DNA from 3 places in the Paractinoplanes hotanensis genome. Region 3 is predicted to be linked to each of the others. Evidence: predicted binding sites of a transcription regulator. Region 3 holds the regulator's gene; each other region holds the start of a gene.
What was found. The regulator HrcA, encoded in region 3, represses chaperone genes, less so after heat shock. The targets are predictions, from matches to a motif close to GGTTNGCACNCTCNNNNNGAGNGTGCNAACC.

Region 1 (4,250 bases), on a different contig from region 3:
CGGGTTCTTCTCGGGCTTGTCGGCCACGACGGCCTCGGTGGTGAGGAACAGCGCGGCGATCGACGCGGCGTTCTGCAGCGCCGAGCGGGTGACCTTGGCCGGGTCGATGATGCCCGCGGCCAGCAGGTCGACGTACTCGCCGTTGGCGGCGTTGAGACCGTAACCGGCCTCCAGGTTGCGCACCTTCTCGACCACGACGCCGCCCTCGAGGCCGGCGTTCACGGCGATCTGACGCAGCGGGGCGTCGAGCGCGACCTTGACGATGTTGGCGCCGGTGGCCTCGTCGCCGACCAGGTCGAGCTTGTCGAACGCGGTCTTGCCGGCCTGCACCAGGGCGACGCCACCACCGGGCACGATGCCCTCCTCGACGGCCGCCTTCGCGTTGCGAACGGCGTCCTCGATGCGGTGCTTGCGCTCCTTGAGCTCGACCTCGGTGGCCGCGCCGACCTTGATGACCGCAACGCCGCCGGCCAGCTTGGCCAGGCGCTCCTGCAGCTTCTCGCGGTCGTAGTCGGAGTCCGACTTCTCGATCTCGGCGCGGATCTGGTTGACCCGGCCCTGGATCTGCTCGGCGTCGCCCGCACCGTCGACGATGGTGGTCTCGTCCTTGGTGATGACGACCTTGCGGGCCGAGCCCAGCAGGCTCAGGTCGGCGTTCTCGAGCTTGAGGCCGACCTCTTCGCTGATGACCGCGCCACCGGTGAGGATGGCGATGTCCTCGAGCATGGCCTTGCGACGGTCACCGAAGCCGGGGGCCTTGACGGCGACCGACTTGAAGGTGCCGCGGACCTTGTTGACGACCAGGGTGGCCAAGGCCTCGCCCTCGACGTCCTCGGCGATGATGACGAGCGGCTTGCCGCCCTGCATGACCTTCTCGAGGACCGGCAGCAGGTCCTTGACCGCGGAGATCTTGCTGTTCGCGATCAGGATGTAGGGGTCGTCGAAGACGGCCTCCATGCGCTCGGCGTCGGTCATGAAGTAGGCCGACACGAAGCCCTTGTCGAAGCGCATGCCCTCGGTGAGCTCGAGCTCGAGACCGAAGGTGTTGCTCTCCTCGACGGTGATGACGCCTTCCTTGCCGACCTTGTCCATGGCCTCGGCGATGATCTCGCCGACCGTGGAGTCACCGGCGGAGATGGAGGCGGTCGAAGCGATCTGCTCCTTGGTCTCCACGTCCTTCGAGAGCTGCTGAAGAGCCTCGGAAACGGCCGAGACGGCGGCCTCGATGCCCCGCTTGAGGGCCATCGGGTTGGCGCCGGCGGCGACGTTCCGCAGGCCCTCGCGAACCAGCGCCTGGGCCAGAACGGTCGCCGTCGTCGTGCCGTCACCGGCGACGTCGTCGGTCTTCTTGGCGACCTCCTTGACCAGCTCGGCGCCGATCTTCTCGAAGGTGCCCTCGAGCTCGATCTCCTTGGCGATGGATACACCATCGTTGGTGATCGTGGGGGCGCCCCACTTCTTCTCGAGCACGACGTTGCGGCCCTTGGGGCCGAGCGTCACCTTGACGGCGTCGGCGAGCTGGTTCATACCACTCTCGAGGCCGCGACGAGCTTCCTCGTCAAATGCGATGATCTTGGCCATACGGCTGTGTCCTCCTGGACATTCGAGGTGCTGGGCCGTGGGCCCCGCCCCCGCACGTGTGCGGAACTCTGCGGACGTCACCACCTGGCGATGTGACGTCCTCAGGCCGAGCCGGATAGCCCGCGACGACCGGCCCCGTGCCCCGGCGCCGATGGCGACGCCGCGACCGAGACCCCACCGTCCCGACCTGCTTGGCACTCAACAGTCGCGAGTGCCAATGACTTGTTTAGCACTCTCGCAGGGCGAGTGCAAGGAAACCCCCTCCGGCCACCCCGCCCTCCGCCCAAGACCTGAGCGAAGGCTGAGCTGCTGCCCCGCCCGCTCAGTCCTCGGGCGCGGCCAGCTCGCGCATCAGGGAAAGGCTGGTCACCGGCTCGTCGGCCCGGCGCGCCTGCGCATACGTGACCAGGGCCGCGATCGCCCACAGCTGAACCGCGACCACCCCGGCCGCGGTGGCCGCGAACCCGCCGAGCAGAGCCTCGGCCAACCCCGGCGCCACGACGACCGCGGCCGCCGCGGTGATCAGGCCGACCGGCCGGACGCGCGTGAGCAGATGCAGAGCGCGGCGGCGCCCCCGGCCGCGTTCGATCAGCACGACACAGCCGAGGACGCCGCCGAAGGTCAGCACGCCGGTGGAGACGACCCCGAGCACGACGGCGAGCGGCACAGCGGCGGCCAGACCGAACTGATCCTCGGTGAGCAGCAACGGCAGGCTGCCGGTGAGCACCGAGAAGGCGGCGAACCACAGCCACAGGGCCCGCAGCCGCAGGGCGACCAGCGACCAGGCGCGGCGCAGCCGGGGCCGGGAGCCGCCGGCCGCCCGGGGCACGGCCACCCCGGCCACCCCGGCCAGGCTCAGCACCTGGGGCAGCGCGGACACCGCCAGATAGGCCAGCCACATGAACGGGAGCAGCAGCAGCCCCAGGCCGTCGGCCAGGCCGGAGAGGTACGGCGCGGCGATCACCGCCTCGTCCAGCCGGCCGACGAAGAAATGCATGGGCAGGGCGATCAGGACCATTACGGGCAGCAGGGCGATCGCGTTGCGGCCGAGCACCCCGCCGAAGCGGTGCGACCACTCCGCCTGGCCCGGGCCGGGGACCAGCGCGTCGGACAGCGACGGAACGGGCGGCACAAACGCGCGGGACAGGGTGAGGTCGGCCGTGCGCCCCTCGGCGTCGAACGGATCGGCGGCCGCCACCACCGGCGCCTCGACCATGAAGATGCGAGCCTCGCCGTGGTCCATCCGGACACCATGCCCGAGCCACGGCCGGGCCGCCACCCCGTCCGATGTGCGCCAATCCGCTTGCCGCCCGGCGCCGGGCGAGGTAGTCAGAACGGCATGGGCAGCTGGAACGTGCACCGGGTGACGGCGGGCGACGCGGCTCGCATGCGCGCGTTACGGCTCGAGATGCTGGCCGACAGCCCGCTGGCGTTCCTCGAGACCCTCGCCGACGCGGCCGCACGGTCCCACGAGTCCTACCGCCGCCGCATCATCGAGGCCTCGACCGGCGCCGGCTTCGCCAATTTCGTGGCCGATCCCGGCAACGGCGGTCGCCTGATCGGGCACGCCGGCGGCACGGTGATGCCCGAGTTCCCGGGCGAGACGGTGATCTTCGCGGTCTACGTCACGCCGGCCCACCGCGGCGGCAAGGTGCTGGCCGACCTGATCGAGGCGGTCAACGACTGGAGCCGGGCCGCGGGCCGCAGACGGGCCCTGCTCGAGGTGGTCGTGGGCAACGACCGGGCCGTCCGGGCGTACGAGAAGCTGGGTTTCACCGACACGGGTGAGCGCGTGCCCCACCCGGTGATCCCCACGCTCACCGAGCTGCGGATGCGCCGGAGCCTCTGATGCCCGCGCGCCACGTGACCCGGGGCATCCTCACCGCGCTGAACGGCACCACCGGCGCGGGCCTGCTGATCGCGCTGGCCACGCGCACCCGGCTGCGCCGCGGCCGGCACGGGGTGCTGATCGCCGAGGGCTACCGCCTGCCCGTCCCGCCGGCCTCCTGCTTCACGGTCGGCTCGGTGATCCTGACCCGGCGCAGCGCCGAGTGGCTGCTCGACGACGAACGGGCCGCGCTCTTCGGTCACGAGCACCGCCACGCCGAGCAGTACGCGGTGCTCGGCCCCCTCTTCTGGCCCGCCTACTGGGCCGCGTGCGGTTGGTCGTACGCCACGACCGGCTCGTGGGGCGTCCGCAACTTCCTCGAGAAGCACGCGGGGCTGAAGGACGGCGGCTACCCCGCCGACCTCCCGCTGCGCCCGTGGGCGGTCAGAGGTCTTTCTGCCATTCGATCCAGGCGTCGACCGCCCGGAAGCCCATCGCGCGGTTGATGTTGAGCATGAAGGCGTTCTCGGCCGCGTTGAACGTGTCGATCGCCTTGAGCTGGGGCTTGAGCTCCCGCAGGTGGTCGAGGTTGTCCAGCTTGACCAGCATGCCCAGCCGGTGGCCGCGGTGGTCGGGGTCGACCAGGGTGGTGTTCTGCCAGGCGTGGGTCTCCTCGTCGACGTCGGAGACCAGCCAGGTGAAGGCCACCATCTTGTCGCCGGTCATCGCGCCCGACTGGTAGCTACGGCGCCCGCGTCGCTCGCGCGCCTCTTCACCCTTCCGCATGCGGTCGGCGTCGAGGTTCTCCTGCTCCCAGTTGATGTCGCCGGTGGGGGCGTCG
Region 2 (4,250 bases), on a different contig from region 3:
TTCGAGCGCGGCCACGGTCCGCTGCCGGTCGTCATCGGATGCCCGGATGTCCACGGCCGCACTCTACCGCCGTGGCGCGACCCCCGGCACGCAGCGAAAGGACGCCCCCGCAGGCAGCGCGAACGCCAGGCGCGCAGCGAAAAATGCACCGGCGGTGACTCCCGGTACACAGCGAAAGGGCGCGTCCCGCACGGGGCGCGCCCTTTCTTTTGCGTTACTGGCGGGTCAGAAGCCCGGGCCGTGCTGGTGGCCGTGGCCACCGTGGCTGTGCCCGTGGCCACCGGCCGCGGCCGGCTCCGGCTCGGCCGGCTTGTCGACCACGAGGCTTTCCGTGGTCAGCAGCAGGCCCGCGATCGAAACGGCGTTGGAGACCGCGTTGCGGGTCACCTTCACCGGGTCGATGATGCCGGCCGCCGCCAGGTCGACGTACTCGTCGGTGGCGGCGTTCAGGCCGTGACCCCACCCGAGCTCGGCGACCTTGCCCACCACGACGTAGCCGTCGTGGCCGGCGTTCTGCGCGATCCACCGCAGCGGCTCGACCAGCGCCTTGCGGACGATCGACACGCCGATCGCCTCCTCGCCGGTGAGGCCCAGACCGCCGTCGAGCTCCGTGGCCACCTGCGCCAGGGCGGCGCCGCCGCCGGGGACGGTGCCCTCCTCGACCGCGGCCTTGGTCGCCGCGATGGCGTCCTCGATGCGGTGCTTGCGCTCCTTCATCTCGACCTCGGTGGCGGCGCCGACCTTGATCACCGCGATGCCGCCGGAGAGCTTCGCGAGGCGCTCCTGGAGCTTCTCGCGGTCCCAGTCGGAGTCGGAGGCCTCGATCTCTTTCCGGATCTGCTGGACCCGGTCGGTGACCTCGGAGGACTGGCCGCCGCCGTCGACGATCGTGGTGTTCTCCTTGTCGACCACGACGCGCCGGGCGGAACCCAGCATGTCGAGGGTGACCTGGTCGAGCTTGTAGCCGAGCTCGGGGGCGACGAGCTCGCCGCCGGTGGCGATCGCCATGTCCTGGAGCATCGCCTTGCGCCGGTCACCGAAGCCGGGCGCCTTGACGGCGGCCACCTTCAGCGTCTTGCGCAGGGCGTTGACCACCAGGGTGGACAGGGCCTGGCCCTCGACGTCCTCCGCGATGATGAGTAGCGGCTTGCTCGACTGCAGAACCTTCTCGAGCAGCGGAAGCATCTCTTCGATGCTGGAGATCTTCTGAGTCGTGATCAGGATGTGCGCGTCCTCGAGGACGGCCTCCTGCGACTCGGCGTCGGTCACGAAGTTCGGGGAGATGAAGCCCTTGTCGAACTGCAGACCCTCGGTGACCTCGAGCTCGGTCGCCATGGCCGAGCCCTCCTCGACGGTGATGACACCGTCGCGGCCGACCCGGTCCATCGCCTCGGCGATGAGCTCGCCGATGGTGGAGTCCTGGGCCGAGATGGTGGCCACGTTGGCGATCGCCTTGTGGTCGGCGACCTCGACGGCCTTGCCGAGCAGCGCCTTGGAGACGGTCTCGGACGCCTGGTCCATGCCCCGCTTGAGCGCGATCGGGTTGGCGCCCGCGGTCACGTTGCGCAGGCCCTCGCGGACCAGCGCCTGGGCGAGCACCGTGGCGGTGGTGGTCCCGTCGCCGGCGACGTCGTTGGTCTTGGTCGCCACCTCCTTGACCAGCTGCGCGCCGAGGTTCTCGTACGGGTCGGTGAGCTCGATCTCCTTGGCGATGGTGACACCGTCGTTGGTGATCGTGGGCGCGCCGAACTTCTTGTCGAGGACGACGTTGCGACCGCGCGGGCCGAGGGTGACCTTGACCGTGTCAGCGAGCGCGTTGACGCCGTGCTCGAGCAGGTGGCGCGCGTCGTCCGAGAAGCTGAGAATCTTCGCCATTGTTCAATAGCCCTTCACGCACCACCGCCCTGGCCCGTTCGCACGGGCCAGGGCGATTAGCACTGTCAGTAGGTCACTTCTCGATGACCGCGAGGACGTCGCGGGCGGAGAGCACCAGGTACTCCTCGCCGGCGTACTTGACCTCGGTGCCGCCGTACTTCGAGTAGAGGACCGTCTCGCCGACCTTGACGTCAACCGGAATGCGGTTGCCCTTGTCGTCGATGCGGCCGGGGCCGACAGCGAGGACGGTGCCCTCCTGCGGCTTCTCCTTGGCGGTGTCGGGGATCACGATGCCCGACGCCGTGGTCGTCTCAGCCTCGTTCGCCTGGACCACGATGCGGTCCTCGAGCGGCTTGATCGCAACCTTGGTCGCGGTAGTCACGGGCATACCCTCCTGGGTATCGTTTCGCCGGCCAGAGATTGGCCGGCCAGAGCAAACAAGAACTCTGCTGCCTCATGCCACCGGGCGGGGCCGTCGTCGCGGGTGCCGGTCCGCCTGGTGCCTACCGATCGCCCGGGACGGGCGCTCGGCTGGCACCCTCATGTTGAGAGTGCTAATCGGAGATTAGGCCGGAACTAGCACTCCGTCAACCAGAGTGCTAGTTCCGGTGTGCCGTGGAGAATGCCTGCGTGACCGCCGAGTCGACTGCCCGTTTCCGTACCCCCGAAGGGGTGACCGCCCTGGCCCTGGCGGCCGAGACCGCCGGCCGGGATCCGCTCGCCGCCGCCTCGGCGCTGCGCTCGGCCGGGGTCGAGCCCGATCTCGCCGCCGCCGCGCTGACGCAGGTCGATCTGCGCCGCCGTGCGGTCGCGAAGTTCGGCCCCGACGCCGCCGGCATGTTCTTCACCCGGGCCGGCCTCGAGCAGGCGACCCGGGCCGTCGTCGCGAACCGCCGGGCCGCCCGGCTGGCCTCCGCCGGCGTCAGGACCCTGGCCGACCTCGGCTGCGGGCTGGGTTCGGACGCGCTCGCTGCGGCTCGGGCCGGGATCGCCGTGTACGCCGTCGACGCCGATCCGGTGACGGCGGAGTTCGCGGCGGCCAACGCCCGGGCGCTCGGCCTGGCCGACCGGATCACGGTGGAGTGCGCCGACGCGACAACCGTGCGCGTCGAGGACTTCGACGCGGTCTTCGCCGATCCGGCGCGGCGGAAGGCCGGCCGCGGGCGGGTCTTCGACCCCCGGTCGTACTCGCCGCCCTGGGATTTCATCGCCGGTCTGGCCGAGCGGGTGCCCCGCACGGTGCTGAAGCTGGCCCCCGGCATCGACCATGACCTGCTGCCGCCCGGCGCCGAGGGGGAGTGGGTGAGCGTGGGCGGCGACCTGGTCGAGGCCGCGTTCTGGTGCGGCCCCCTCGCGGAAGTGCCCCGCCGCGCGTCCCTGGTGCCCTCCGGCGCCGCGGCGGGAGGCGCCGCCGGAGGAGTGGAGCTGACCGGAAGTGGCGAGCGGACGGCGGAGGTGGGTGGCGTCGGGACGTACCTCTACGACCCGGATCCGGCCGTGGTGCGCGCGCATCTGGTCGCCGAGTTCGCCGACACCGTCGGCGGCCGGCTGGGCGACCCGTCGATCGCGTACGTCTACACCGACCACCCCGTCGACACACCCTTCGCCCGCCGCCTGGCGATCACCGACGTGCTGCCGTTCTCGCTGAAGCGGCTGCGGGCACTCCTCCGGGAGCGGGGCGTGGGCCGCCTGGAGATCCGCAAGCGCGGCTCTGCCCTCGAGCCGGACCAGCTCCGCAAGGATCTGCGTCTGTCCGGCCCGCAGGCGGCCTCGTTGGTGCTCACCCGAGTGGCAGGCGCGCCGACAGTGATTCTCTGCGGGGCCTGAGGCGCGGCGGGGCAGGCCCGCGTGCCGGGGGAGCCGCGAGTACCGTGCGCGGCATGGCTAAGAAGGCCGCCGCCGGCACGCCGGCCGCCGCGTTGCTGACCGCCCAGAAGGTCGAGCACACCCTGCATCCGTACGACGTCTCGCCCGACGCCCCGAACTACGGCGCGCTGGTCGCGGAGGCTCTCGGGGTGGCGCCGGAGCGTGTCTTCAAGACGCTGGTCGCCGAGGTGGACGGCGGGCTCGTGGTCGGTGTGGTGCCGGTGACCGGCGAACTCGACCTCAAGGCGCTCGCGCAAGCGGCCGGGGGTAAACGGGCAGTCCTGGCCGATCGCGCCGCCGCCGAGCGCAGCAGCGGTTATGTGCGGGGTGGGATCAGCCCGTTGGGCCAGCGCAAGAAGCTGCCGACGGTCGTCGACGACTCGGCGCTCGGGCTCGATCTGATGTACGTCTCGGCGGGCCGGCGAGGTCTCCAGGTCAGTCTGAGACCGGCCGATCTGCTTCGCCTCACCGACGCCGTAGCCGTCATGATCCGGACATAGAGCCCGAAA
Region 3 (4,250 bases):
TCCAGGTGGACGAACAGGTCGCCCCGGCCCTGACCCCGCAGGTGCGGCACGCCCTTGCCCCGGATGCGCAGCGTGCTGGCCGGCTGGGTGCCCTGCTTGACCTCGATGCCCTCTTCGCTGTCGAGGGTCTTGATCGTCAGGCGGGTGCCGAGCGCGGCCGCGGTCATCGGGAGCGTGACCCGGCAGTGCAGGTCGTCGCCCTTGCGGGAGTAGACGTCGTGCGGGCGCTCGTGGATCTCGACGTAGAGGTCACCGGGGGTGCCGCCGCCGGGGCCGACCTCGCCCTGCTGGGCCAGGCGGATGCGCATGCCGTCCTCGACGCCGGCCGGGATCTTGACCGTGAGCGAGCGGCGGGTGCGGACGCGGCCGTCGCCGGCGCAGGTGGGGCAGGGGTGCGGGATGACCGTGCCGTGGCCCTGGCAGGTGGCGCAGGGGCGGGACGAGACGACCTGGCCCAGGAAGGTGCGCTGCACGCTCTGCACCTCGCCCCGGCCGCCACACGTCTCGCAGGTGGCCAGGTGGGTGCCGGGCGCGGTGCCGGCGCCGGTGCACTGGGTGCACAGCACGGCGGTGTCGACGGTGATCGGGGCTTCGACGCCGAACGCCGTCTCGACCAGGTCGAGTTCCAGGCGCAGGATCGCGTCAGCGCCGGGACGGGTGCGCGGGCGCGGGCCGCGGGCGTTGCCGCCGGCCGCGGAGCCGAAGAACGCGTCCATGATGTCCTGGAAGCCGACGAACGCGCCGCCGGGGCCGCCCTGCCCGCCGGGGCCCATGCCGCCGCCGGGGGCGAGCGGGTCGCCGCCGAGGTCGACGATCTGGCGCTTCTGGTCGTCGGAGAGGACCTCGTACGCCGCGTTGATGTCCTTGAACTTCTCGTGCGCTTCCGGATCGGGGTTGACGTCCGGGTGATATTGCCGAGCCAGTTTGCGGTAGGCGCGCTTGATCTCGTCGTCGGTGGCTTCCCGGCTCACGCCGAGAATGCCGTAGTAGTCCTTGGCCACGGGCTCCGCAATCCTCGTCAGTTCTGTGCTAGAAGGTCGCCCACGTAGCGTGCCACCGCGCGCACGGTCGCGATGGTGCCGGGGTAATCCATCCGGGTGGGACCCAGCACCCCGAGCCCACCGACGATCGTCGCGCCTGGGCCGTAACCCGTGCTGACCACCGACGCCGACCGCAGGTTGTCGATCTTGTTTTCGTCACCGATGCGCACCCGGGTCATGCTGGGCTCGAGATCGCCGATCAACTTGAGCAGGATGACCTCTTCCTCGAGGGCTTCGAGGACGGGGCGCAGCGTGCCCTGGAAGTCGAGCACACCCCCACGAGTCAGGTTAGCCGTGCCCGCCAAGGCGAGGCGTTCCTCACTGCGCTCGACGAGCGTCTCGAGCAGCACGGAGGCCAGACAGGCCATGGTGGCACGGCTGCCGGGCGCGCATTCGTCGACCAGGCCCTGCACGAGCGGCGGCGTGTCGGACAGCCGCTGACCGGCCAGTTTCTCGTTCACCCGGCGGCGCAGGTCGGTCACGTCCTCGGCCGGGACGGGCCCGGGCAGCTCGACCAGCCGCTGCTCGACCCGGCCGGTGTCGGCGATCATCACGAGCATGAGCCGGGTGGTGGAGATCGGCACGAGCTCGAGGTGGCGCACCGACGACCGGGCCAGCGACGGGTACTGCACGACCGCGACCTGGCGGGTCAGCTGGGCGAGCAGGCGCACCGTGCGGTGCACCACGTCGTCAAGGTCGACGGCGCCGATCAGGAAGCGCTCGATGGCCCGGCGCTCGGCCGGGGTGAGCGGCTTGACCTTGGAGAGCCGGTCGACGAAGAGCCGGTAGCCGGCGTCGGTCGGCACGCGACCGGCGCTGGTGTGCGGCTGCCGGATGTAACCTTCCTCCTCCAGCACCGCCATGTCGTTACGCACGGTAGCCGGCGACACGCCCAACTGGTGGCGCTCGACCAGCGACTTGGAGCCGACCGGCTCCTGCGTCTCGACGTAGTCCTCGACGATCGCCCGCAGCACCTCGAGCTTGCGGTCATCCAGACTCAATGACCCCGCCCCCTCTCCTGCTGCTTGGCACTCCCACGGACAGAGTGCCAGTCTACGTCGCCACCGGCGTCAGCGCGATGATCGTGCCGCCTGTCTATTCACCGACTCGATCAGCATGTCGCTCTCGACCGCATTGAACTGCGGCTCTACGGTGTCAGCCATGACTGAACCACCTCGCCCGCCCGGTGAAGGTAACCCGAACGACCCGACGCGGCCGTTCAACCCTTATGCGGCTAACGACCCGACTTCCGGTTCGACACCGCCTCCTCCGCCGCCCTACGGCTCGCCACCCCCGTCCGACCCCGGCTACGGCCCGCCGACGTCGGGTCCGGGCTACGGCGCGCCGCCGCCCACCTCCGGCCCCGGTTACGGCGCGCCGCCGCCCGGCTACGGCAACCCGCCGCCGTACGGCTACCAGCAGCCCGGCTACGGCGCCGGCTCGGCCCAGGACGACAAGACCTGGATCCTGATCGCGCACTTCGGCGGCGCGCTGGGCGCCCTCATCGGCGGTGGCCTCGGCGGCTGGATCGCGCCGTTGGTCGTCATGCTCGCCAAGGGCAGTCAGTCGGCGGTCGTGCGGACCGAGGCGGTCAAGGCGCTGAACTTCCAGATCGTCTGGACGATCGCCGGCATCATCGGCTGGGCCACCATCTGTGCCGTCATCGGCTTCGTGATCATCCCGATCGCCGCGCTGATCTCGATCATCTTCGGCGTGATCGCCGGCCTGAAGGCGGTCAACAACGAGCCGTACAACTACCCGATGACCATCAATCTGATCAAGTAGGGCGCGGCAAATGCGCCGGGGACGGAGCCCCGGCGCGTTACACCACGTCCCGGATCACGGCATCGGCCAGCAGGCGGCCACGCAGGGTGAGGGCGAGACGGCCGCTCTCGTACGCCGCGGGATCGAGCAACCCGTCGGCCAGCGCCTGCTTCGCGCCCACCCGGTCGACCCGGTCGAGCGCGATGCCCTCGCGCAGCCGCACCCGCAGCATCACGTCCTCGACGTGCCTGTCCTCGTCGCTCAGCAGTTCCCGCCCGTGCCCGGGCGACAGACCTTCGACGAGCCTCTTCCCGTACGCGGCGGGGTGCTTGACGTTCCACCAGCGAACCCCGCCGACGTGGCTGTGCGCGCCCGGCCCCAGGCCCCACCAGTCGGCGCCGGTCCAATAGAGCAGGTTGTGCCGGCAGCGCGCCGCCTCGGAGGTGGCCCAGTTCGAGACCTCGTACCACTGGAAGCCGGCCTCGCTCAGCGCCGCCTCCGCCGCCAGATAGCGGTCGGCGGCCACGTCGTCCGACGGGTACGGGATCTCGCCCCGCCGCATGCGGGCCGCCATCCGGGTGCCGTCCTCGACGATCAGGGCGTACGCGCTGACGTGGTCGACGCCGGCCTCGACCACCTTGCGCAGCGACCCGGCGAAGTCGTCGGCCGTCTCGCCCGGCGTGCCGTAGATCAGGTCGAGGTTGACGTGCTCGAACCCCGCCTCGCGGGCCTCGATCGCCGCTTGCGGGGCGCGACCCGCCGTGTGCCGGCGATCCAGGATCTTGAGGACGCCCGGCGCCGCCGACTGCATGCCCAGCGAGATCCGGTTGAAGCCGTGCCCGCGCAGGCGGCGCAGGTAGGCGGGGTCGACGGACTCGGGGTTGGCCTCGGTCGTGATCTCGGCCCCCGGCGCCAGCCCCCAGGCCGCGTCGATGCCGTGCAGGATCCGGCCGAGGTCGTCGGCGTCGAGCAGCGTCGGGGTGCCGCCGCCGAAGAACACCGTGTCGACCCGGGCCGGGTTGATCGTGCGGCGGGCCAGGTCGAGCTCCTGCAGCACCGTCTCGGCGTACGTCTCCCGGCTGACACCGCCGCCGAGCTCACTGGCCGTGTAGGTGTTGAAGTCGCAGTAGCCGCAGCGGCTGGCACAGAACGGGACATGAACGTAGACGGCGAACCCGTCTTTTCCGGCGTGCGCCGTCGCTGAATCGGGCAGAGACCCGTCCTGCGGAACGGGTTCGCCATCGGGAAGTGCGCCGGCCATCTCTCAAGTGTGCACGCCGGTCGTTAATCTTCCGCCATGGCTCTGGTCCGTACCGTCACCGACGCCGGGGTGACCACCATGACCCTGGACTCCCCCGCGAACCGCAACGCCCTGTCCACCGCCCTCATGCGCGAGCTGCTGGACGCCCTCGCCGAGGCTCTCACCGACACCCGGGTGCGCGCCGT

Region 1: a site for HrcA is predicted at 1,806-1,836, ahead of groL (chaperonin GroEL). Genes of this name have one in related genera too.
Region 2: a site for HrcA is predicted at 2,405-2,435, ahead of groES (co-chaperone GroES). Genes of this name have one in related genera too.

The regions. Positions count from the first base shown of each region.
Region 1 covers NZ_JAMQOL010000008.1:166,924-171,173, forward strand. The annotation lists gene groL (chaperonin GroEL) at 1-1,581, opposite strand, end outside; gene LXN57_RS06940 (hypothetical protein) at 1,904-2,824, opposite strand; gene LXN57_RS06945 (GNAT family N-acetyltransferase) at 2,921-3,430, shown strand; gene LXN57_RS06950 (hypothetical protein) at 3,430-3,915, shown strand; gene LXN57_RS06955 (GNAT family N-acetyltransferase) at 3,854-4,250, opposite strand, start outside.
Region 2 covers NZ_JAMQOL010000026.1:632-4,881, forward strand. The annotation lists gene LXN57_RS19945 (DUF1707 SHOCT-like domain-containing protein) at 1-54, opposite strand, end outside; gene groL (chaperonin GroEL) at 226-1,875, opposite strand; gene groES (co-chaperone GroES) at 1,949-2,257, opposite strand; gene LXN57_RS19960 (class I SAM-dependent methyltransferase) at 2,506-3,702, shown strand; gene ybaK (Cys-tRNA(Pro) deacylase) at 3,756-4,241, shown strand.
Region 3 covers NZ_JAMQOL010000032.1:117,708-121,957, forward strand. The annotation lists gene dnaJ (molecular chaperone DnaJ) at 1-1,001, opposite strand, end outside; gene hrcA (heat-inducible transcriptional repressor HrcA) at 1,019-2,041, opposite strand; gene LXN57_RS23625 (DUF4870 domain-containing protein) at 2,202-2,825, shown strand; gene hemW (radical SAM family heme chaperone HemW) at 2,863-4,065, opposite strand; gene LXN57_RS23635 (enoyl-CoA hydratase-related protein) at 4,102-4,250, shown strand, end outside.